Regions from separate parts of the Neobacillus sp. B4I6 genome, predicted to be linked through region 2. Evidence: predicted binding sites of a transcription regulator. Region 2 holds the regulator's gene; each other region holds the start of a gene.
The links. The regulator Rex, encoded in region 2, represses fermentation and respiration genes when NADH is low (regulators of the CRP and FNR family bind a similar motif). The targets are predictions, from matches to a motif close to TTGTGAAATATTTCACAA.
Positions count from the first base shown of each region.

Region 1: a site for Rex is predicted at 2,814-2,831, ahead of QF028_RS28720 (4Fe-4S dicluster domain-containing protein). Genes of this name have one in related genera too.
Region 3: a site for Rex is predicted at 3,138-3,155, ahead of QF028_RS28885 (AtpZ/AtpI family protein). Genes of this name have one in related genera too.
Region 4: a site for Rex is predicted at 1,944-1,961, ahead of adhE (bifunctional acetaldehyde-CoA/alcohol dehydrogenase). Genes of this name have one in related genera too.

Region 1 covers NZ_JBNPWB010000002.1:5,356,297-5,362,288, forward strand. The annotation lists gene argS (arginine--tRNA ligase) at 1-28, shown strand, start outside; gene QF028_RS28705 (H-type small acid-soluble spore protein) at 323-511, shown strand; gene uvsE (UV DNA damage repair endonuclease UvsE) at 579-1,535, opposite strand; gene cls (cardiolipin synthase) at 1,551-2,753, opposite strand; gene QF028_RS28720 (4Fe-4S dicluster domain-containing protein) at 2,928-5,030, shown strand; gene QF028_RS28725 (acetyl-CoA C-acetyltransferase) at 5,282-5,992, shown strand, end outside.
Region 2 covers NZ_JBNPWB010000002.1:4,961,633-4,967,624, forward strand. The annotation lists gene dcuS (DcuS/MalK family sensor histidine kinase) at 1-1,305, opposite strand, end outside; gene QF028_RS26600 (sulfite exporter TauE/SafE family protein) at 1,500-2,252, opposite strand; gene QF028_RS26605 (NAD(P)-dependent malic enzyme) at 2,481-3,728, opposite strand; gene QF028_RS26610 (redox-sensing transcriptional repressor Rex) at 3,888-4,544, opposite strand; gene moaC (cyclic pyranopterin monophosphate synthase MoaC) at 4,581-5,078, opposite strand; gene QF028_RS26620 (ABC-F family ATP-binding cassette domain-containing protein) at 5,257-5,992, shown strand, end outside.
Region 3 covers NZ_JBNPWB010000002.1:5,394,571-5,400,562, reverse strand. The annotation lists gene atpA (F0F1 ATP synthase subunit alpha) at 1-159, opposite strand, end outside; gene QF028_RS28910 (F0F1 ATP synthase subunit delta) at 185-721, opposite strand; gene atpF (F0F1 ATP synthase subunit B) at 718-1,248, opposite strand; gene atpE (F0F1 ATP synthase subunit C) at 1,348-1,572, opposite strand; gene atpB (F0F1 ATP synthase subunit A) at 1,647-2,360, opposite strand; gene QF028_RS28890 (ATP synthase subunit I) at 2,383-2,757, opposite strand; gene QF028_RS28885 (AtpZ/AtpI family protein) at 2,760-2,984, opposite strand; gene QF028_RS28880 (S8 family serine peptidase) at 3,359-5,638, opposite strand; gene QF028_RS28875 (nuclease-related domain-containing protein) at 5,736-5,992, opposite strand, start outside.
Region 4 covers NZ_JBNPWB010000002.1:1,472,680-1,478,671, reverse strand. The annotation lists gene adhE (bifunctional acetaldehyde-CoA/alcohol dehydrogenase) at 1-1,917, opposite strand, end outside; gene QF028_RS09415 (hypothetical protein) at 2,077-2,304, opposite strand; gene QF028_RS09410 (DUF2238 domain-containing protein) at 2,606-3,262, opposite strand; gene QF028_RS09405 (amino acid ABC transporter ATP-binding protein) at 3,675-4,403, opposite strand; gene QF028_RS09400 (amino acid ABC transporter permease) at 4,400-5,044, opposite strand; gene QF028_RS09395 (transporter substrate-binding domain-containing protein) at 5,106-5,876, opposite strand.

The DNA.
Region 1 (5,992 bases), 390 kb from region 2:
TGGGGTTTCAGCTCCTGAAAAAATGTAAATGATGATGGCTCCCTTATTTGGTTAAGGGGGCTTTTTATTGTGGTTGTTGTTATGTGAATATTCGGAATTAGGTGGAGTGGACAGTAAATTTTTCAAAGTGGACAGTAAATTGAATAAAGTCGACAGTAAATCGTAGACCTGGACAGTAAACTAAGTAAAGTGGACAGTAAAGGATCAAAACCCGACAGTAACCTGAAAAACAGGCAAAATTTATCAAGGTAAACTTGTCCCTATTTGTGAATATTACCTAATAAAAGGCAAATACTAGTAGGGAACTTTGAGAGAGGAGTGGATGAAGCGGATGAATGTGGGAAGAGCGAAGGAGATCGTCGAATCTGCCGACATGTTTAATGTCACTTACGAGGGGAAGCCTGTGATCATTCAACATGTCGATGAGGCCACACAAGTGGCGCGAATATACTCAAGAACGGACCCGGACAATGAGCGGGAAGTTCCTGTTTTAAACTTAATTGAGGAATAGAAAAGAGTCTTCGAAGTCGTTCGAAGACTTTTTTCATTGTGTCTAGCCCAGGGACCCAGCGGTTAGTCTATTTCACCTCAACAGCACCGCCGCTGACCCGTTTAAAGCCGCGGATCCGGCTGAGATCTTCGATTAATTTCAGGGCGGCTTGATCCTTTGCTTTGGCCTCAATCATGAAATCAATATCCGTACCGATTTCGCGCAGCATTTTCAAAAAAGGCATGATAAATTCCGGGTCAACAAAATCAGCGTGTGAGCGGAATTCCTTTTCGTTTTTGGGGGAGGAAATATGTACCTTCGGGATGTGGCGTGCATGCTTCCACGTCTGAAAAATCCGCGGCAGCAAATCCTCAAGCGCGGTTTCACACAGATTGGAGATATGGTGATGATAATCGAATACAAATGGGATTGTTTCCTTTTCACAGGCGGCTAACGTTTCTTCAGCATTATACGTTTTATCATCATTTTCCAGCGTCATCACGCGTTTAATCGGCGCTGGCAGCTTGGTTAAGTTTTGATGGAATCGTGGTAAAGTTTTCCGTTTATCACCATAAGCACCACCGATATGGATATTAATCAGTCCTTCCTGCTCCAGTCCCATCGCTTCAAACATTCGATAATGGTAGCTCATATCGACTACGGCATTATCGGTAATTTTCGTTTGCGGTGAGGTAAACAAGGTAAATTGATTCGGATGAAAACTCACCCGCAGCTCTTTCCTTTTAACCAGTTCACCAATTTCCTGCCACAACGAATGAAAGGGGGTCACAAAGTCCCAGTTCACTTCGGGATGGGTCGCTAGCGGGACAATCGAACTAGACATTCGATACAATTCAAGTTGATGAGCAATATTGTAGTAGAGCATCCTGAGGGTGTGGTCCAGATTTTGCTTCGTCACATCAAGCAATTTTTCCTGCCGTTCCCCGGTGCTTAACTGCTGATAACGAGTAAATGTCAGCGTCTTTGCGGGCGAAGCATCCCATAAGCTTATCGCATGCGAAACATACCCAAACCGAATCTTCATAGACAAACTCCTTTCTTATAAAAAATAGGAAACGGCCGCGGCGATGCCTTCTTTGATGGAGCGGACAGGGTTCGGTTTGTTAAGTTCAGCTAATGTCAGAGGTTCTGAGTCATCGATGTCCTTTTTGAGAATATCCATCAAGCGCTCGATAAAGGCAGGGTCATAAATATAGCAATTGATTTCCTTGTTTAAATACATGCTTCGTTTATCAAAATTGGCGGTGCCGATGTCACACAGTTTGTCATCAATAACGAGTGTTTTGGCATGATAAAAGCCTTTTTTATATTGATAAACGGCCGCCCCCGCCCGCATCAGCTTCCGTAAATAACGGAACGAGGCCTCTTGGACAAGCAGGTGGTCAGCGGTATACGGGACGATGACAGAAAGCTGAACCCCGCGTTTTATGGCTGCAAGTAACTCGGCCAAAATCTTATGACATGGAATAAAGTAGGGAGTGCCAATGATCATCGAATGGGTTGCTTTTTGAATCAGACGAAGATAATTTTGCTCTAATTGATTGGCTTCCGTTGGAACAAACTGATGGCGGACAGGACCATCAGCCAGGGGCGGAAAATAGGCCGGATTCCCCATAATATCTTCCCCCGCATACTCGTGCCAATCAAGCAAAAACTCACTTTGTAAAAAATTTACGCTCCGGCCGGTAATTTTTAAATGGTAATCGCGCCAGATCCCCAAGGAAGGCTCTTCGTCAATATATTCCTTCCCAACGTTATAACCGCCAAGATACCCAATTTCCCCGTCAATAATCGTAATCTTGCGGTGATTTCGAATCTGAGAAGAATAAAAAAGGAAGGGGAGCCTGATTGTATTGCTAAAAGCAAATCGAACACCCGCCTCCTGCAAAGAATTAACGGCCTCCTTCCTCACCTTCCAGCTGCCAAGCCGGTCAATAAGCAGCCGAACTTCCACCCCGGCCTGGGCCTTTTCTTTTAAAATAGAGAAAAACTCCTGACTAATCGCATCGTCTTTAACAATATAAAATAGCACATGAATATGCTTTTTCGCGTTCCGCAGTTCATGGAAATAGTCGGCGAATAACTTCTTTCCGTGGGTGAAAATATCAAAATTCCCATGAATGATGGCTGTTTCTCTTCGACTGACAATGGAAAGATGCTTCCTTTTACCTAAAATAAAATCTAAAACAAGCCATAGAATGATGAGAAAAATAAGTACGCTCGAAAAGAGTGCAAACGTCATCAGAATTCTTTCCTCCAATCAGTTTTGTTAGTTTTTCCGAAAGCGGTCATTTCTATAAGTTAGAGAAACTTTTCAAAAACTATTTGACTGAATGCTCATTCATAATATAATAGAGTTAAGTGTAGATTCTGAAAATTAATTATTTTCTAGAAGTTATCGGAAAGGGGCATTTGTATGAATGGTTTACTCTGGGTCAACCTGATTGCATTTCTTGTTGTAACCGCTTACGCAGTCAGTCTGTTTGTGTATGTCGTCAAAACCCGAATTGAATTTATTAAACTCGGTAAAAAGGTTGAGTTTGATAACAATGTGAAAGAGCGGCTTCAAAAAATTTGGGTCAATGTGTTTGGCCAAAAGAAACTGCTGAAGGATAAGAAAAGCGGGATCATGCACGTCATGTTCTTCTACGGCTTTATTCTGGTCCAATTTGGTGCGATTGATTTTATTATCAAAGGGATTAAACCTGGGGCACATTTGCCGCTTGGACCTCTTTATGCAGGGTTCACTTTTTTCCAAGAGCTTGTCACACTGATGATCTTAGTGGCTGTCATTTGGGCTTTTTACCGCCGCTATGTGGAAAAATTAGTCCGCTTGAAGCGGAACTTTAAATCCGGTCTTGTCCTTATATTTATTGGTGGTTTAATGCTTTCTGTTTTACTTGGCAACGGAATGAGTCTGATCTGGCATGGGGAAGAAGCTTCATGGACAGAACCGGTAGCCTCGCTGATTTCGCTGATCTTTTCAGGGATAAATGAAACCGCCTCCATTGTAATTTTTTACATTGCCTGGTGGGCGCACTTATTATTCTTGTTAACGTTCTTAGTGTATGTACCGCAGTCCAAACATGCTCACTTAATTGCTGGACCAGCGAATGTTTATTTTAACCGTTTAGATAAACCAGGAAAGTTGAAAAAAGTTGATTTTGAAGATGAATCCCAAGAAACGTTTGGGGTTGGAAAAATAGAAGACTTTACGCAGCACCAAATGATCGATTTTTATGCATGTGTTGAATGCGGCCGCTGTACGAATATGTGTCCGGCAACGGGTACTGGCAAAATGCTGTCACCGATGGACTTAATTGTCAAACTTCGTGATCACTTAACGAACCACGGTGCTGTGGTTACCTCGAAACAGCCGTGGGTGCCAACGATTGCATTTGCGAATACGAAGGGAAATCAACTGGCGCTTGCATCTGCAGGTCAAGGCGCACAGGAATCCGCTGCCGCATTAGCTTATAGCCCGAGCTTAATTGGCGATGTCATTACCGAAGAAGAAATTTGGGCATGTACAACGTGCCGAAATTGTGAAGACCAATGTCCAGTCATGAATGAGCATGTCGATAAAATTATTGACCTGCGCCGTTATTTGGTTTTAACCGAAGGGAAATTGGATGCCGATGCCCAGCGTGCGATGACGAATATTGAACGCCAAGGCAATCCATGGGGCTTGAACCGAAAGGAACGTGAAACTTGGCGTGAGGCCCGCGAAGATGTTCATGTGCCAACTGTGAAAGAGATGAATAAAGCCGGCGAAGAATTTGAATACCTTTTCTGGGTAGGAGCCATGGGCTCTTACGATAATCGCAGCCAAAAGATTGCCTTATCGTTTGCGAAGCTGCTGAACGAAGCAGGCGTGAAATTTGCGATTCTTGGCAACAAAGAGAAAAATTCTGGTGACACACCGCGCCGTCTCGGCAATGAATTCTTGTTCCAAGACTTGGCAGCGAAAAATATTGAGGAATTTGAAAAAGCAGAAGTCAAGAAAATCGTCACAATTGACCCGCATGCTTATAATATTTTCAAAAATGAATACCCTGATTTTGGCTTAACGGATGTCGAAGTGTTCCATCATACCGAGGTTTTATATGAGCTAGTTCGCGATGGCAAGCTTGTGCCGAAACATTCGGTTGATGAAACGATCACTTTCCATGATTCTTGTTACTTAGGCCGTTACAATGATGTCTATGATGCACCACGTGAGATTCTTAAATCTATTCCGGGCGTGAAGTTGATTGAAATGGAGCGGAACAGAGAGAAAGCGATGTGCTGTGGTGCTGGCGGCGGTTTGATGTGGATGGAGGAAGAAACTGGACACCGCATTAACGTGGCTAGAACCGAGCAGGCACTTGCTGTTAATCCATCGGTGATCAGTTCAGGCTGTCCGTATTGCTTAACGATGCTGTCAGATGGTACGAAGGCAAAAGAAGTGGAAGAAAAGGTTTCGACCTACGATGTGGCTGAGCTGCTTGAAAAAGCGGTTTGCGGGGAAGTCGCATAGTTTTTAAGGGGGAGCAGAGGTTCGATTTGTTTACATATTCATAAAATTTTAAAAATTTTATGGAAAACATTTCAACTTCTGCTCATTTTTATGTAGAATATAGTATGTAGATAAAAACGCTTACATTAACATTTTTAAAAAAAAGCAGGAGCCTGCGCTTCTTTTTTGGTTCCTACCCGAGCGAGCGTTCAGTCGCCGCGATATTTTTACAAAAGTTTGACTGAATATTAAGAAAAGGGAGAGTGTTTTGAATGGGAAGAACGGTCATTTTAAGCGGGGTTAGAACGCCTTTTGGAAAATTAGGGGGAACATTAAGCAGCTTGACTGCCTCCCAACTAGGGGGAATTGCCGTAAAAGAGGCATTAGTTCGTGCCGAAGTGAAGCCTGAAGACGTACAGGAAGTCATTCTTGGAACTGTTTTACAAGGGGGCCAGGGGCAGATTCCATCGCGCCAAGCAGCGCATCACGCCGGATTGCCGTGGGAAGTGAAAACCGAAACAATCAATAAGGTTTGTGCGTCAGGGATGCGCAGTGTTACCTTGGCAGACCAAATCATCCGTGCTGGCGATGAAGAAGTGATTGTTGCAGGCGGAATGGAATCGATGAGCAATGCACCATATGTTTTACCAAAAGCACGCTGGGGCTTCCGAATGGGTGACGCACAGGTCAAAGATTTAATGATTCATGACGGGTTAACCTGCAGCTTTACCGGTGTTCACATGGGCACATACGGCAACGTATCGGCTGCCGATATGGAAATTAGCCGGGAAGCACAGGACGAGTGGGCATTGCGAAGCCACAAGCGCGCGGTTGCCGCAATCGAGAGTGGAAAATTTACGGAAGAAATCGTATCGGTTGAGGTTCCACAACGAAAGGATGCGCCACTTGTTGTCGAGAATGATGAATCACCGCGTAAAGACACATCGATTGAACGGTTAGCTAAATTAGCACCGGTATTTAAT
Region 2 (5,992 bases):
ATTATCAATTAAATTACCAACAATTGTAATCAATTCGTGTGTCACATCAGAAACAGCGGGCTGTGGCAGCGGTTGTTCACAGGAAACAGATAACTCAGTCCCTGATTCCCTTGCATAACTCAACTTTCCAATTAAAAAGCCAGCTAAAACAGGATCCTTTATCTTTTTGGTAACCAAGCCAATTTCGTTATTACGATGATCAACCGTTTCATTGATGTATTCGACAACTTTTTCATAATAACCTGTATGGACCATCCCCAAAATCACATGAAGTTTATTCATAAACTCGTGTGCCTGGGCCCGAAGTGCATCGGCGTAAGTTCTTACTCCTGTCAGTTCTTCAGCGAGTACCTGTATTTCTGTTTTGTCGCGAAAAGTAGCAATCGCGCCAACTACCTTATTCTCAACGATAACGGGGACTCGGTTGGTTAAAATGGTCATCCCATTTATATTCTGTTCTTCATCCAATTCAGGTTTACCTGTTTTTAATAAATCACTTAAGCGAGTAGATGACATATATTCTTCTATATTTGTCCCCATTGGGTTATCTTGCAGGCCTGCTTTATCAAACAGCTTTAAGGCTGCTCGATTGACAAGTGTTATGTTTGAGTGTTGATCCACTGCCACAATTCCCTCACGCACCGATTGAAGCATCGCACTTCGTTCCTCTAATAATTTAGCAATCGCAAACGGCTCAAGCCCAAGTAAGATCTTTTTTATATATCTAGCTAAAATAACAGCCCCGAGAACACCGATTAAGATACCAATCATCGTCCCAATATAGATCCCTATTCTGCTCTTATTGACGGCCGTTTCCACATTATCAAGAGAAATCCCAACGGCTACTGCCCCGATCTGTTTTCCATTTGCATCCTTAATCGGCGTAAAAGAACGTAAAGAAGGTCCAAGAGCTCCTTTTGAAATAGATTCATGCTCTTTCCCTTTTAGTACCGGCCCTTCATCTCCACCCTTGAATGGTTTACCAACTTCTTTGCTATCAGGATGGGATTTACGGATCCCGTTCATATCCATCACAACAATAAAGTAAACGTTTGTCACTTTTCTCATTTCATTCGCAAACGTTTGGATTTCCTTTACATCCCGTTCTCCGCTCATCGCATCAATCACAAGCGGACTATGAGCAACCATTCGAGCCACATTTCTCGCCTTCTCAGCCTGACCTTTTTCCGTCTCCTTAGCAATTCTCGAACTGATAAGTAAATCCGTTATCAATAGTGAAAAAGTAACCACCATACACACAAAGACAATAATTACCGTCTGTAAACTCCATCTTCCCTTTCTCATATTTCCCTCCATCTTTGAGAAGGCGACAGGCACCATTCTGATTTCCACCTGATGACATACTAACCATTCAGGCTAGTAAACACAAAAAGCTGCAAAGCATTCTTAAGAAAATACTTTGCAGTCTTAGAAGCTTTCTTTAACTTAGGCTGGTCTGAGAGTTCATCGTCTCAGTTAACCATCCTTGCGAAGATGCCTTAACTTATGAGCAAAATGGCTCCTGCGATAATAGGGGTCAGGACCATCGCACTTTTTAATACGGGCTGCGGAGCAAGGGCTGTAAACTTAGCCCCGACATAGGAGCCAATCATCGTTCCTCCTACCACTTCAACTAACAGGGTTAAATTCAGGTATCCTTCGAAATAGTAGCCGATTCCTCCTGCTAAAGCGATCGGCAAAATAACGAGCATTGTTGTACCCACTGATTGTTTAAGCGAAAGTCCCATGATGACCAGCAATCCGATTTGAATGAACGGCGCAGCACCTATCCCAAATGTACCAGACAACAATCCGGTAACCAACCCGACAACTGCCGCTTTCTTAATGAGAAGCAGGTTGCCAGGGTTCACTTTTTTGTTGTTTACCTTTATTTTTTGGACAATAAATAAGCGGACAACCAAGATCACAGCCGACAAAAATAACATCCCCGCTGTCAACCAATGCAAAGAATGGATCGGAATCAAACTGGCTAGCTTTGAACCTAAATAGGAGGCAGCTGCCCCAAATCCGCCGACGATTAAACCGGTTTTAATTGAGATATTTCCTTGACGAAAATGACTGTAGGCACCTGACATGCTAGTAAACACCATCGCTGCTAGTGATGTCCCTAACGCCATATGTATTGGTACTCCAAAAATAACTGTTAAGATGGCAATAATAAAGCCAGAGCCGCCCGCCCCGACAAATCCTAATAAAATCCCAAGCACAAACATCGTCAGCACAATCGCCAACTTCATCCCCTCCGATTGCAAAACCCTAGATGTCCTTCTAGGAAATGTTTTATTACTTACCTAAGGACGGGGTCATATAGGCTGATTTAAAAAAGAAAAAAACTATCATTCATTATTGTACTAAAAATTTAAAAGGTATATCGGAATTATGCCCTAATTCCCAAAATTTGAAAGACTACCTCAACTAGATTGAGATAGTCCTCCCTTAAAAGCTAAATTTTACTCGACCTAAACATGCACTGGTTGTTTTGCTTCTTCTAATGCTGATAGGCGCTGCTTAATTTCCTCAACATTGATAATTCTTTGGGCTACCCCTGTTTCCATTGCAGTATACGCAACCGCGGTTGCTACCTGTGCTGCGACCCGAGGGTCAAATGGATCTGGAATGACATAATCGGCATGGAGCTCAACCTCTGAAATTAAACCAGCAATTGCATAGACCGCAGCAAGCTTCATTTCCTCGTTGATTTCCTTGGCACGGACATCTAAGGCGCCGCGGAAAATGCCTGGGAAAGCAAGCACATTATTAACCTGGTTCGGAAAATCAGAACGTCCTGTACCCACTACAAGAGCCCCTGCTTCTTTGGCCGCATCGGGCATAATTTCCGGTACCGGGTTGGCCATGGCAAAGATAATCGGGTCACGGTGCATAGTGCTAACCATTTCCTTTGTAACGGCCCCGGCTGCTGATACCCCCACAAACACATCGGCGTCAATAAGCGCATCCGCTAACGTTCCTTGTTTTTGCTCGCGATTTGTCATTTGCGCCATTTCATCTTTGAATCGATTCATTCCGAACGGACGGCCTTCATAAATAATTCCTTTTGTATCACATAAAATAACATCCTTCACGCCCATATGCAGCAGGAGCTTAACAATCGCTACTCCAGCTGAACCTGCTCCGTTTACTGCAACACGTATATCTTCAATTTTTTTATCCGCTAATTTTAACGCGTTGATTAGACCAGCGGCTGTTACAATCGCAGTTCCATGCTGGTCATCATGAAAAACAGGAATCTCGCAGGCTTTGCGGAGGCGGTCTTCAATTTCAAAGCATTGCGGCGCAGCAATATCCTCCAAGTTCACTCCGCCAAATGTTGGTTCTAGCAGCTTGACGGTTTCTACGATCTGGTCTGTGTCAGTGGTGGCCAAGCAGATGGGAAAGGCGTCAACATCTGCGAACGATTTGAATAACACGGCCTTTCCTTCCATCACAGGCATCGCAGCTTTTGGTCCAATATTTCCAAGCCCCAGGACTGCTGTCCCATTGGATACAACTGCGACAAGATTGCCCTTCGAGGTATAATCATAAACTTTATTTTCGTCTGCATAAATGTCCAAACATGGCTCTGCCACACCTGGTGAATACGCTAGGCTTAAATCTTTTGCATTATGTACTGCCACCTTAGAATAAATCCCAACCTTGCCTTGGTGTTCCTTGTGCATTTTTAATGCTTCATCTCGTAAAATTGACATTGAATTTCCCCCACTTCCCGGTTAGTAACCGCTTGCATTTCATCTACCTACATCTTAGTGCATAAGAAAGTATTTTTATAGATTATGTAATTAAAAAAAGCAGGGATTTAATCATACAAAAGGCCTTCCACAAATTTTGTGGAAAGCCTTTTTAACTAATTATTCTTCATCTATTTCCACCGTTGGATAATGCTTTAAAAAGTAGACTAGCGATTGAAGCTCCACTGCCAAGTCAATATGATGGACCCTTATTAATGGTGGAACATTTAACCTTGCTGGAGTGAAATTTAAGATTCCTTTTACATTCGCTTTGACCAGTCGATCGGTTATCATTTGTGCGGCAGGAGCCGGAACCGTTAATATCGCCACTGAAATATTAGTTTCTGATAAAACCTTCTCTAAATCATCCATAGGATGAACGGGTACCTCGCGAATCATGGTTCCCATTTTGTCGGGATCCACATCGAAGGCGCATTCTATTTTTGTGTTATTATTTTTTAAAAAGTTATAGTTTAAAAAGGCAGTGCCAAGATTTCCGACTCCTATTAAGGCAACCTTAGTTAATTCATCCTGATCTAAGGTCTTACGAAAGAAGGATATTAAGTAATTAACATTATACCCATAGCCCTTTTTCCCTAACGCACCGAAATAGGAAAAGTCGCGGCGAATCGTTGCTGAGTCTACCTTTACTGCTTCACTCAATTCCGCTGAAGAGACCCTTTGCTTGCCGGAACTATGCAGGTTTTTTAGAAATCGATAATAGAGGGGCAGCCGTTTTGCTGTCGCCTGTGGTATTTTCGTTGTTTCATTACTCATAATCTCCCACACCCCATGAATGGTTTAGTTAAAAATTTATTTAACTCTTTCATCTCTTTTAAAATCACCGTTTTTACCGCCCGTTTTTTCGACAAGATACGTCGGTCCAATTACCATACCTTTATCAACGGCTTTACACATATCATAAACTGTTAAGGCACATGCGGATGCCGCTGTTAACGCTTCCATTTCTACGCCTGTGCTCCCCTTCGTTTTAACGGCTGCAGCAATATATAATTGATAGTTCTCATCCTTATCCTGTTCCCAAGAGAAAGAAATATTAACACCTGATAATGGAATCGGATGGCACATTGGAATCAAATCCCATGTCTTCTTTGCTGCCATGACAGCTGCTACCTGGGCCACTGCTAAGACATCGCCCTTCTTCATCTCATTATTAGTTATTTTATCATAAATTTCTTTACTAACGGTAATGCTGGAATGAGCAAGCGCCGTACGTGCCGTTTCCGGCTTATCACTGACGTCGACCATTTTTGCTCTGCCTTCTTCATTAAAATGCGTAAATTCTGCCATATAAAAAATCCTCCCATCAAATCATACACTATTTTACCTTATATGTGTGTGAAACTTTGAACTAAATATTACATTTCTTGACGATTTAGGACCCTTACTCCGCTAATATGGCGAGCAGTTTATTGCCGACATACCGGGAATAAGGTACACTAATCCTATGTAATAGAGGTGAATGAGAATGATTTTGCTACAGGTTAATCAATTACAAAAATATTATGGTGCTGACCTTATTTTATCGAATATTAAGCTCGAATTACAAACTCGGGACCGTGTTGCTCTTGTTGGACGCAATGGGGCGGGAAAATCGACATTATTGAAGATTATTGCCGGACACTTGTCGCATGATGGCGGAGAAATTATCAAGCCGAAAGAAGTGACAATTGGCTATTTAGCTCAAAATACGGGGTTAGAATCATCATTATCCATATGGGATGAAATGCTGACGGTTTTTGAACCGCTGCGATTAATGGAAAAACAACTCCGCACTCTTGAAGAACAAATGGCTGATCCTCTTGTTTTTGAAGACGGTGGAAGGTACGAAAGAATCCTAAAAGAGTACGATCATCTTCAGGTGAAATTTAAAGAACAGGGAGGGTATCAATATGAGGCAGAGATGCGCTCTGTCCTTCATGGGTTAAATTTCCATGACAAATCCTTGATGATATCTAGTTTAAGCGGCGGGCAGAAAACCCGTCTTGCCCTTGGTAAACTTTTGTTAACCAAGCCTGATATCTTAATATTGGATGAGCCCACAAACCACCTTGATATTGATACGCTTTCCTGGCTGGAGCAATATTTACAAAGTTATCATGGGGCGATTTTGATCGTTTCCCATGACCGCTATTTTTTAGATAAAGTTGTTACTCAAGTTTATGAAGTATCCCGTAAGCAAATCCAAAGGTTTACAGGCAACT
Region 3 (5,992 bases), 430 kb from region 2:
AACAAGTTCTCCAGCCATGACATTGTCGAGGCCATGAACACGTGCGATACCGTCACCGATTGAGATAACTGTACCGACATCAGTCACTTGAATTTCCGCCTGATAGTTTTCAATTTGCTTTTTTATCAGGGCACTAATTTCTTCAGCTTTGATGCTCATGAGTTTCACCCCTAATCTTTCGAATCTAGCTTAACAATTTACGTTCTAAACGATCGAGTTTTCCTCTTAATGACCCGTCATATATACGATTTCCAATGCGAAGGCGGATACCGCCAAGCAGATTGGAATCTACGATATTTTCAATTTTTAGGGACTTTTTGCCCACTTTTGCTGCAAATACAGACGAGATTGCTTCGCGTTCCGCATCCGTTAATTCACGGGTGCTGTAAACTTTCGCCTCGGCAATGCCCATCTCATCATTTGCCAGCTCTAAAAATTCATTTGCCACGTCAACGATTTGGTCTTCACGGTGGCGGTCGATTAAGATCAACATTGTATTTAATACATTTACATTTACTGTTGCGAAAGATGCTTTAATGATTTCTTTTTTCTCTTCAATTGAAAGCTTAGAAGAATTTAAGATATTTTTTAATTCAGGATTGTATTGTACAACTTCCTTCACTACACGAAGTTCTTCTTCAATAACTCCGAGCGCTTGAGTCTCTTTCGCAATTTGGAAAAGAGCCAACGCGTAGCGTTTTGCTACCATTGAGTTACTCATCGCTCTTCTCCTGCCTCTTTAATATATTCGTTAATGAGTTGCTCCTGATCTGCTGCAGTTAATTCCTTTTCAATTACTTTAGAAGCAATTAATACAGATAGAGAGGCAACCTGTTCACGAATAGCGGCAACAGCTTTTTCTTTTTGCTGCTCAATTTCAAGCTTTGCTGCTTCTTTGACGCGTTCAGCTTCTGTACGAGATGCCGCAACGATTTCTTCACGTTGAAGTTCACCTTGCTTTTTGGCATTTTCGATTAAGTTTTGCGCATCATTACGTGCTTCTTTTAAAAGATTTCTTTGTTCTTGTAAAATCTTTTCTGCTTCTAAACGGCTGTTTTCTGCCGCACTAATTTCACTACCAATATGCTCTTCACGCGTCTTCATAATGCCCATTAATGGACCCCATGCAAACTTTTTGAGCAAGGCTAACAATACTAGAAAAACGATAAGCTGGAAGAAAATATCTCCAGTATTAATGTGGCCGCCGCCTTCAGCAGCAGTGGCTAATACTAAACTGTTTGTTAACACCCTCGGTTCACTCCTTTCAAGAGTTGCTTAACGATAGCAAAAACACATAAATGAATGGCGAGGATTTGTTGATCATCGCCATCTGGAATTTTTCTACTATTATCGGTTTAATACCATGAACGCGATAACTACACCGATAATCGGTAATGCTTCTACTAACGCAACCCCGATAAACATAGTTGTTTGAAGCAAACCACGATGTTCAGGTTGACGAGCGATACCTTCTACTGTACGACCTACGATAAGACCGTTACCAATACCTGCACCTACTGCTGCTAAACCGATTGCGATTGCTGCTGCTAAAACACCAATTGATCCTGTCATTACTTTTTTCCTCCTTAAATGTATAAAACATCAATTAATTTTTTATTTTGTTCATAAAAATGAACGGTGTATTATTAATGGTCGTGACTCACTTTATGAGCCAAGTAAACCATTGTTAACATTGTGAAAATATAAGCTTGAATCGTACCAACGAAAATAGAGAACCCTTGCCATACCAATGTTAGCGGCACAGCTGCAATGGTACCAGCTATTCCTTGATGTGCTAAGCCTGTTGCTAATAGTGATAGAAGCAACTCACCCGCGTAAATGTTACCATATAGACGCAGACCAAGAGTCAGCGTATTGGCAAATTCTTCAATGATCTTCAATGGAAATAAGAATTTCATTGGACTGAAGAAACCTTCTGCATAGCCTTTGACACCTTTTAGCTTGACGCCATAATAATGGGATAGCGCCAGAACCATAACTGCTAGTGTTAAAGTGATGATTGGATCGGCTGTTGGTGATTTCCACCATAGCTTTTCATCCACCACAATCGCAAATGGAAGACCTAGCATATTGGATACAAAAACATACATAATTAATGTAATCCCAAGGATGTGGAATCTCCCGCCATCTTTCCAATCCATCGTGCTGTTGATGATCCCTTTAACAAAGTCCATTACCCATTCAAAAAAGTTTTGCATCCCTGTAGGTTTCATTGCCAGCTTTCGTGTGGAAAGGACAGCAATTAGGAAAACAATTAGACTTGCTACTGTGATCATCAGCATATTTGCGCCGTTAAACCAAAGGCCCATAAATTTAAACTCTGGAACCTCATGATGCATGTAAACTCACCTCGCTTCCGCTTCATTTATGTACATGCAATGCATGGTAAAAATAATCTATCATAATGACAATATAGGATGTCATTAATCCTATCACTAAACTAATCATATCGAATTGCTCTGGGTATCTTAATGCGATTAACGCAGCAATTCCCGCCACAGCCATCCTCGAAAGTGAACCTAAGGACTTGGGCTTTTTGCCCTCTGTTACCTTTTTATCAAAGCTTTCCGTCTTTCTAACTAGTATCCAAAGATTTAGATAACTAAAGCATGTCCCAAGAATCAGCCCTAGAAATATGGTTTGGTACGAGGTGAAGCCCCAGCCTAGAACATAAATGGACAACAAGTAAAAAATCCATTTGCGCTGCCTGTTGAACATTACTCTGAAATCTGGCATAGTTATTTATCTCCTGAATAGAAATGGCGGATTGAAAGAAGCATGGAATAGGTACCACCTCCAAGACCTATAAGCAGTCCGATTATTAAGAAAATTGGTTCGGTACCCCAATGCTGATCCAGCCATCTGCCTGAGAAAATACCTATTAGAATGGAACCTACTAATTGGGAGACGATTGCGGACATTAAAGCCATAGCTTGTAATGGGTTGCGGTTGTTTTTACGCATATAACACATCCTCACTCTGAGAGAATGTCAATCGGGCAAAAAGTAAATTCCATAGCCTAAATACTATCTTTAGATAGATTTATTTACATGAAAACCCTATCATTTACACCCTTAGTTAGCATACAATAGCACCCTGTCAATGTCAATGAAATTACGTGAATTATGCCACAAACTATTTCCTGAAGTATTTTCCAATTTGGAATTTACTCAACAATCTTATTGTAGAGTAAATTGTGAAGGAATTTTGTTCATTTTGTGTCTATTTTGTGAACAATTATAATTATACTAATGGTACAATATTATGAACTTTTATTATGATTTTGTTAAAAAGACCATGTCTTGGTGTGGACAAGGTCTTTTCTCAAAATTGCTATTTAGTTTTCTTTCCTCTCAATCGTGATCATCCGTTGGATATGGTCCTCTTTGCTGGCCTTTTTGGCAAAAACCTTTACTAAATAGGTCCCGTTTGTTGGTAGATGGTCGTCTGGGATGTCCTTGCGAACAAGTCCCTTTTTCACATTGGTAATCGTATCTAAATAGCCGACAAACCGATAATCCTCCGGGTTAAACAAGGCAATCCCAAATTCCTCCGCCCCGCCTGGCAAATACACCTCATAGCGGTACTGCCCTGGTTTGTCGCCTTCGGCAAAATCAAAGCCCATGACACGTGGATAGTCCGGTTCTTCTAAAACATAGAGATAGGGAATGCGAACTGATGCCCCGCCCGCCTGCAAGCGGAGATATCCGTCATGAATTTTCCCTTTAAACACCTGCGGGTCCACCGTTAACTCGACCGTTATGTCCTTTGTTTGCTGAGGTTCGAGCGTAAACGAAAGCGGCAGCCGCCATTCCAGCCCATCGACATACGGCGGGATATCAAACGAATAACGCTGGTCTTGCTGGCTTGTATTTTCGACATGCAAATACGCTTTATGGACGTCACTCTGTTCCGTAAATTTCCCAAACCGGATACTGCTCGGTGTGACGAGTGTGGTGGCTTGGATCGCTTCGTCGACCTGGATTCTGCCTGCCCCCTGTTCAAAGGTGCGGTAGTAGGCGGGTTCCCTCTGTGTCCCAAGGGTTCGGCCGTTGATGGTAGTGGTCTTACGTCCGGCTCCGTTCGGGATGGTCGCCGTACGGTCAACGCTATTAGACTTTGCGAGCGGTTTTGCCGTGTTCATCAGGGCCGCTTTGATTTGTTCGGGCGTCCAGTCCGGATGGGCCTGCTTAATTAATGCGCAGGCCCCAGCGACGTGCGGCGCCGCCATACTCGTCCCTTGGAGCGACAAATAGCCGCCCGGAATCGTCGAATTAATGGCTACCCCGGGGGCAACAATATCCGGTTTGATTTCCCACGTCCCCGTCACCGGACCCCGCGAGCTAAAGTCAGCAAGCCGGTCCAAATCCTCGCTGACCGTGACCCGAGCCGAGGTGGTTTGTTTTTTTAAGGCTTTTTGTAATATAACCCCGTCTTCCTTCGAGATGGCCCCGACTGGGATCGACATTTGCATGTCGAGGTTTCCCATGAAACGGCCGCCGCTCATATTGTTGTAGATGAGCACCGCTTTTGCCCCTGCCCGCTTCGCATTTTCTGCTTTTTTTGAAAAAGTTAAGACCCCTCTTTTGATGAGGGCAATTTTCCCTTCAATATTTTTCAATTCGTCTGGTCTGCCGATGCCGCCATCGACAAGATCAGCGGAGCGGTCGAGCGCCCACTTGGCTGAGCCTTCGAGCGGTTCAATCTGGAGTTTATCCCGACTTCCTTCTATTAATAGATAGGGCGTCTCCAAAGTTGGGGTCGATGCTCCTACCGATATCGCTTTGGAGGCGGTTCCAGGTGAGCCAACACTCCAAACATTTGGCCCGGAATTACCAGAAGCCGCTACGGCAACGATTCCGCGATCAACGGCGCGGTTGAGGGCAAGGCTGATTGGCAGGTCGGGCCCGTTGATATCATTTCCGAGCGAGAGATTGACGACATCCACTTTATCCTTAATTGCCTGATCAATCGCCGCGAGCACCTGCTCGGTGGTCCCTCCCCCGCCCGGCCCTAGCGCGCGGTACGCAACAATTTTTGCCTCCGGGGCAACGCCTTTTATTTTTCCATTTGCCGCAATAATACCGGCCACATGGGTTCCGTGGATCGTCGCCTTCCCGAGCGCCAGCGTTTCCATCGGATCGCGGTCGTTGTCAACCAGGTCCCGGCCGCCGGCATAATTGCGCTTGAGGTCGGGATGGTTGTAATCGACGCCCGTATCAATGACCCCGACCGTTACCCCTTTTCCCGTCAGCCGCTCATTTTTTTTATCAAAAAAACTGCGGACTGCTTCCCCGCCAATAATTTTGACGCTTTCCTCGGTTTCGGCTTGGTAGGTAATAACAGGCGAGACGTTTTTGATTTGTTTATGGCTGCGGCCGATTTCGGCAAGTGTTTCTGCACTGCCTTCGACCGAGAATCCATCTAGCGCGTGGTGGAAGACACGGCGCAGCTTAACGTCTTTATAGGGTTTCATGAGCTGTTGGATTTCCTGGTCGGTGTGTGGTTTGTCCAAGATTATAATGGCGGTTGTCTCCCGCGTGCTTTTGGTTATCGAAGGATGGATGAGTATTTTCGGAGTTTGAAAAGCTAGCAGTAACGCGAGTAAAAGTTTCATCGATAGATTTCCCCTTTTTCCATATCGTTTTCTTCGAGGGGGGAAAGTATGCACGACTATTTTGGGAAACGGGTATCGGGTATCGGGTATTTCCTATTTACCCGGTGGGAATCGTGTATGCGTTGATTTCCTTTTCATCGAGCGGGCACAGGAGTTGATTTTTTGGAAGTGTGTATTTTGTTCCTCGTTTAGATCCATTAGACGTGAGGTTAAGCGCCCTTAGTTGTTTCCCTGCTACAAAGGTGGATTTAATATGTGTAAACTCAGCAAACTGCTTCCTCGTAATCATCGGTCCAATCAAGAGAAAATAATCATCTACAGTTGGAAAATGAGCCGTTTTTGAGATTAACAGGC
Region 4 (5,992 bases), 3.5 Mb from region 2:
AATGGCTACGTCAGGAGTCAATTCATAATCAGCAAGCGGATATTTAATATTGGCCTCTTTATCCGTAATAACCGAGAATGACGTTACCTCCGAGCCTGTTCCAGAGGTGGTAGGAATGGCCACAAATTGTGCCCTTTGGCCGAGATTCGGATATTTAACAATTCGTTTTCGAATATCTAAGAACTTTTGTTTCAAGCCAAAGAATTCTGTATCTGGATGTTCATAGAACAGCCACATTCCTTTAGCCGCATCCATTGCAGAACCACCGCCAAGCGCAATGATAACATCTGGCTGGAAGTTAGCCATCATTTCTGCACCTTTCATCACTGTTTCAATCGATGGGTCTGGTTCAACCTCTGAGAAAATTTCGCAGTGAACATAATCTTGACGCTTTCTTAAATAGTAAAGGACTTTATCCACATATCCTAATTTTACCATTCCAGGGTCGGTAACAATAAATGCTTTCGAAATTTTCGGCATTTTGGCAAGATATTGAGTTGAATTTTTCTCGAAATAAATTTTAGATGGAACTTTAAACCATTGCATATTAATATTCCTTTTCGCCACTTTTTTAATATTAATTAAGTGAATAGTACCTACATTTGTAGAGACAGAATTTCCACCATACGTTCCACATCCGAGGGTTAAGGACGGCATATAGGCATTGTAGATATCACCGATCGCACCTTGTGAAGATGGGGCGTTGACAATAATACGTCCCGCTCTCATCCGCAGTCCAAACTTCTTAATCACTGTTTGATCAGTGGTATGAATAACAGCTGAATGACCTAGCCCGCCGAACTCCAGCATTTCTTCGGCCCGTTTTAATCCTTCCTCAAGACCACTTACCTTGTAACAAGCAAGCACTGGGCTCAATTTTTCCCTTGAAAGTGGGTATCCTGGTCCGACACCTTTTAATTCTGCAATAAGGATTTTTGTATCATCAGGAACCTTTACTCCTGCTAACTGTGCAATCTTTGAAGCAGCCATCCCAACAATTACTGGATTAACAGCACAGGATTGCTCATTAATAACTAATTTTTCAACCTTCGCTTTTTCTTCTTCATTTAAAAAATAACAATTATTTGCAATCATTTCTTGTTTTACAACGTCGTATATTTCTTTATCAATAATGACTGCTTGTTCGGAGGCGCAAATCATTCCATTATCAAACGTTTTTGATAAAATTAAGTCATTAACTGCCTGATGAAGATTGGCTGTTTTTTCAATATAACAAGGGACATTTCCTGGCCCAACTCCGAGTGCTGGCTTACCTGAACTGTAAGCAGATTTAACCATCCCCGCACCACCAGTGGCAAGAATTAATGATATTTTTGAGTGGTTCATTAAGGCTTGAGTTGCTTCAAGCGACGGTGTTTCAATCCATTGAATGCAATTTTCTGGCGCACCCGCCTTGATTGCTGCATCTCTAAGCACTCTGGCTGCTTCACTACTGCATTTCTGTGCTGATGGATGGAAGGCAAAAATGATTGGATTTCTTGTTTTTATCGAAATGAGTGCTTTAAACATGGTGGTCGATGTTGGATTGGTTACAGGTGTAACTCCTGCAATCACCCCAACCGGTTCCGCGATTTCAATCATTCCTTCATGTTCATTTTCGTTAATGATACCAACGGTTTTATCATATTTGATATTATGATAGACATATTCAGTAGCAAACATGTTCTTGATGATTTTATCTTCGTACACGCCTCTTCCTGTTTCTTCAACGGCTAGCTTTGCAAGTGGCATATGCTGATCAAGACCGGCCAAGGCCATTTCTTTAACAATATTATTAATCATTTCTTGGTCGAATCTTCGGAATTCTTTCAATGCTTTTAGACCGTTTTCCACCAAAACGTTAACCATTTGTGTTACCGTTTGATTTTCTTTAACTGCCTTTTCTACTACTGCCATCGTAATACCTCCATTTGATTAAGTATTTGTGAAGTTTTTCACAAGTATTTTTAAAAAATAATACACAATCAAGCTGGTATTTTCTCTGGATGCATGTATCGTAATGTTTGTAAAAAATTTCACATTTGTTACTAAAAATAATAACACTCTACTTGATTTTTATTCACAAACTGGATTGCGTGGAATCTTTTCAAATAAAATGTCAGTTAGAACCTTCGAATACTTTTTAACAATAACCACGTAATTTACGGTCCAAATATAGGCGGGGATTTCTTCATTTTCTTTAAGATACATTGCCTCAAATTCATCCCCAACTGCTTCTTCAAATACTTCTAGGGTATAAGTTTCAGAATCTGTAGAGAAGGTTTTCCATTCACATACCATCATGTCTTATCACTCCTTGTTTGTTTATGGATTTATCATAACATGTATTTTGAATAACAGTTTGTGAAGTGTTGAACAAATTGTGAATTGTGATTAATTTTACTAAAAATAGGACTATGTCCTTATATAACAATGGTTACCAATGATAATATTGGTATGTATTTGGTGTAATACTATATTACCTGAAAACGGTTACAACTATTTTATTATATCAGAATAACATTCAATAAATGAAGTTATCGATTGTATATGTACGGTTATTGAAAACGAACAGTTAGTGACTGTAACATTATTTGAAAGAGGGTTACGGTCTAATCCCTCTTTCTTTCTTATATTTCATTCCCTTAATTTTTTCTAATAGCCTGTTATGTACTTTTGATAAGATGAGTAACGCGAAGATTGAACCAATAAAGGTTAACAACATATCCCACTGTGCGTCCCAAATATCACCTTGTGCTCCTAAAAACTCAGTGGAAGTCTTTCTGTTCTTTGTTAATTTAGTCGATAACCATTCGATAATTTCATACATAGCTCCAATTGCGAGTGAAAAACTTAATATCACAGAAATTAACCAAGGACCTTTTTTAGTCACTCTTTTTCGAATTAATATTTCTCTTATTACAATGGCAAACAATCCTTTTAAGAAATGACCAAAGCGATCATAGTGGTTTCGGTTTAATTCAAAATAATCTTTTATCCAAGTAAAAAGTGGAACCTTTGCGTAAGTATAATGACCACCAATGAAGGTAAGAATCGAAAGAATGGCAATTATGATATAGGATAGCGTAGTAAGACGAAACTTATTATAGGTAATAACTACGATCATACATATCACAATGGCAGGAAGTACTTCCATCGCCCATATTAAATATCCTGCTGGCTTATAGATTGACCAACTAAAAACGGCAATTACAATCAAGATAAGTAGTAAATGAAAGTAAGCACTTTTATCTCTTTTCACTCAACTCACTCCTAATGATATTACAGTTGTAAAGTTAAAAACTAACTAAATTGCTCTCCTGTGAAAAAGTTAAAAATAACTTTTATAGGTTGTCCATCCTTTCATTTATTAAACAACATTGCTTTTTAAATTTCTGTTCAAAATGAATATCAAAAGCGGTGGGTTTTAAATCAATGGAGTTATCTAGGAGTAGAACGAAATAGGAATAATAAACCGCAGGTATTTTTCAAACATCACAGGTATCCTCTCCAACAAGGACTAATATAGAAAATAAAAATAAGCCATCAAATACTAAATTCATTCATCCTCTAGTATTTAATGGCTTATATATGCTACGCCTCAATTAAAAAAATGTATTACATGTGATTTGCAAACATGTTTTCCTAATTCAGTTGGAAAACCATATTGTAGTTTAAAGTACCTTGCTTAAAAACGCTTGGGTTCGTTCATGCTGAGGGTTACTGAATAACTCATTCGGTTCATTTTCTTCAACAATGTAGCCACCGTCCATGAAGATGACCCGATCGCCAACTTCCCTAGCAAAACCCATTTCATGGGTAACCACAACCATTGTCATACCTTCTATAGCAAGCTGTTTCATTACTTCTAAAACATCACCAACCATTTCAGGGTCAAGTGCAGATGTCGGTTCGTCAAAGAGCATTATTTTTGGATTCATGGCTAGTGCCCTTGCAATCGCAACGCGCTGTTTTTGCCCCCCAGATAGTTCCCCTGGAAAGCTATTGGCTTTTTCCCTTAGCCCCACTTTATCTAATAGATCAAATGCCAATTTTTCAGCAGCTGCTTTATCAATATTGTGAATTTTAATAGGTCCCATGGTGATGTTCTCTAATACACTTTTATGAGGGAACAGATTAAATTGCTGAAACACCATTCCTACTTCTTGTCTTACTTTGTTAATATTGATTTTTGGGTCTGTTATATCCTGTCCGTTTATGACTACCTCTCCGCCTGAAATGTCTTCAAGGCGATTTAAACATCGAAGGAACGTACTTTTACCTGAGCCAGATGGACCAATAACACAAACTACCTCTTTTTCTTTAACTTCTGCATTGATATCTTTTAATACCTCAACATTACCGAACGATTTTCGTAAGTTTTTAACTGTGATCATGCTCATCTAAGCTGAATCCTCCTTTCGATGAAATTAGCAAGCATGGTTAATAAATAAATAATAATAAAGTAAATGATACCTACAGCCAGCCAAATCTTAAATGCTTCGAAGGTGGCAGAAGCTTGAATTTGTCCTTGCTGTGTTAAATCTGCAATCCCAATTACAGATAAAAGTGACGTATCCTTTAAACTGATAATGGATTGGTTTGTAATCGTAGGAAGCATTCTTCTAAAGGCCTGTGGAAGCACCACATATCGCATGGTTTGTGCGCCTGTAAAACCGATCGATCTTGCTGCTTCTGTTTGTCCTTTATCAATTGATTGAATTCCCGCTCTGATAATCTCAGCAAAATATGCACCCGCATTAATGGCAACAGTGATGATCCCAGCAGTAGTGCTATTTAGGGACACCACTTGTAGAGAATTTACACCAAAATAGATAAAAAATAATTGAACAATAAATGGTGTTCCACGAATGGCATCAACATAAAACTTAGAAATCCAATTCAAGATCTTGATCGGAGCTAAACGAAACAAGGCTATTACTAAACCAATTAAAAAACCTAGAATAATGGCAATTACAAATATATATAGGGTCACTTGAAGACCTTTTAATAACATTGGCAGTGCTGCAGAAATAATATCCATCCTGTTCATCCCCTTTCAAAAAGAAAGCGCGCATTAAGCGCGCTTAATCATTTCGTATCCTCTATTCACCTAGATACGTTTTAATAATTTTATCATACGTACCATCTTTCTTTAACTCAGCAAGACCATTGTTAATTTTTTTCAAAAGATCCGCGTTTTGTCCTTTTAGAACAGCAATTCCATATTGATCTCCATTTAAGCGATCACCGACGATTTTTAATCCAAGGTCTTTTTGGGCAATTGCATACGAAATTACAGGATAATCTTCAATAAGTGCATCTGCATTTCCGTTAGATACCTCTTGGAACATAGCAGGGCTATCATTAAATTGAACAACAGTAATTCCTAATTTCGCAGCATTATCTTGTGCATATTTTGCACCAGTTGTACCTTTTTTAACAGCAATTTTTTTGCCTTTTAGGTTTTCGACTGATTTAATACTTGTATTATCTTTTTTAACAACGACTGTTAACCCTGCATCAAAATATGGTGTTGAGAAATCTACTACCTTTTTTCTTTCATCCGTAATACTCATTCCGGCAATAGCCACATCTAGCTGATTTGCTTGCATCGCTGGGATGATACCACCGAAATCCATTGGGGAAAGTTCGATTTTAAAGTCTTGGTTTTTAGCAATTGCATTGATTAACTCAATATCAATCCCCTTATAATCGTTACCTTCTTTAAATTCAAACGGCGGATAAGTTGTATCAACACCAACTTTATATACTTTTCCACCTTTTTCTTTCTCGTCTGTTGTGTCTTTGCTTCCACAAGCCGCGATAAAGATTGAAAGGATTAATAACAAACTTAATAGACCTAACTTTTTCATTTCATTCTCCCCTTAATTTTCAGATTGTTCTCACTTGCTGAATATAGCAAATTTACTTATTTAATATATCACAGATAGTTAATAGAAAAAAGAGATTAAACTATATGAATATACAA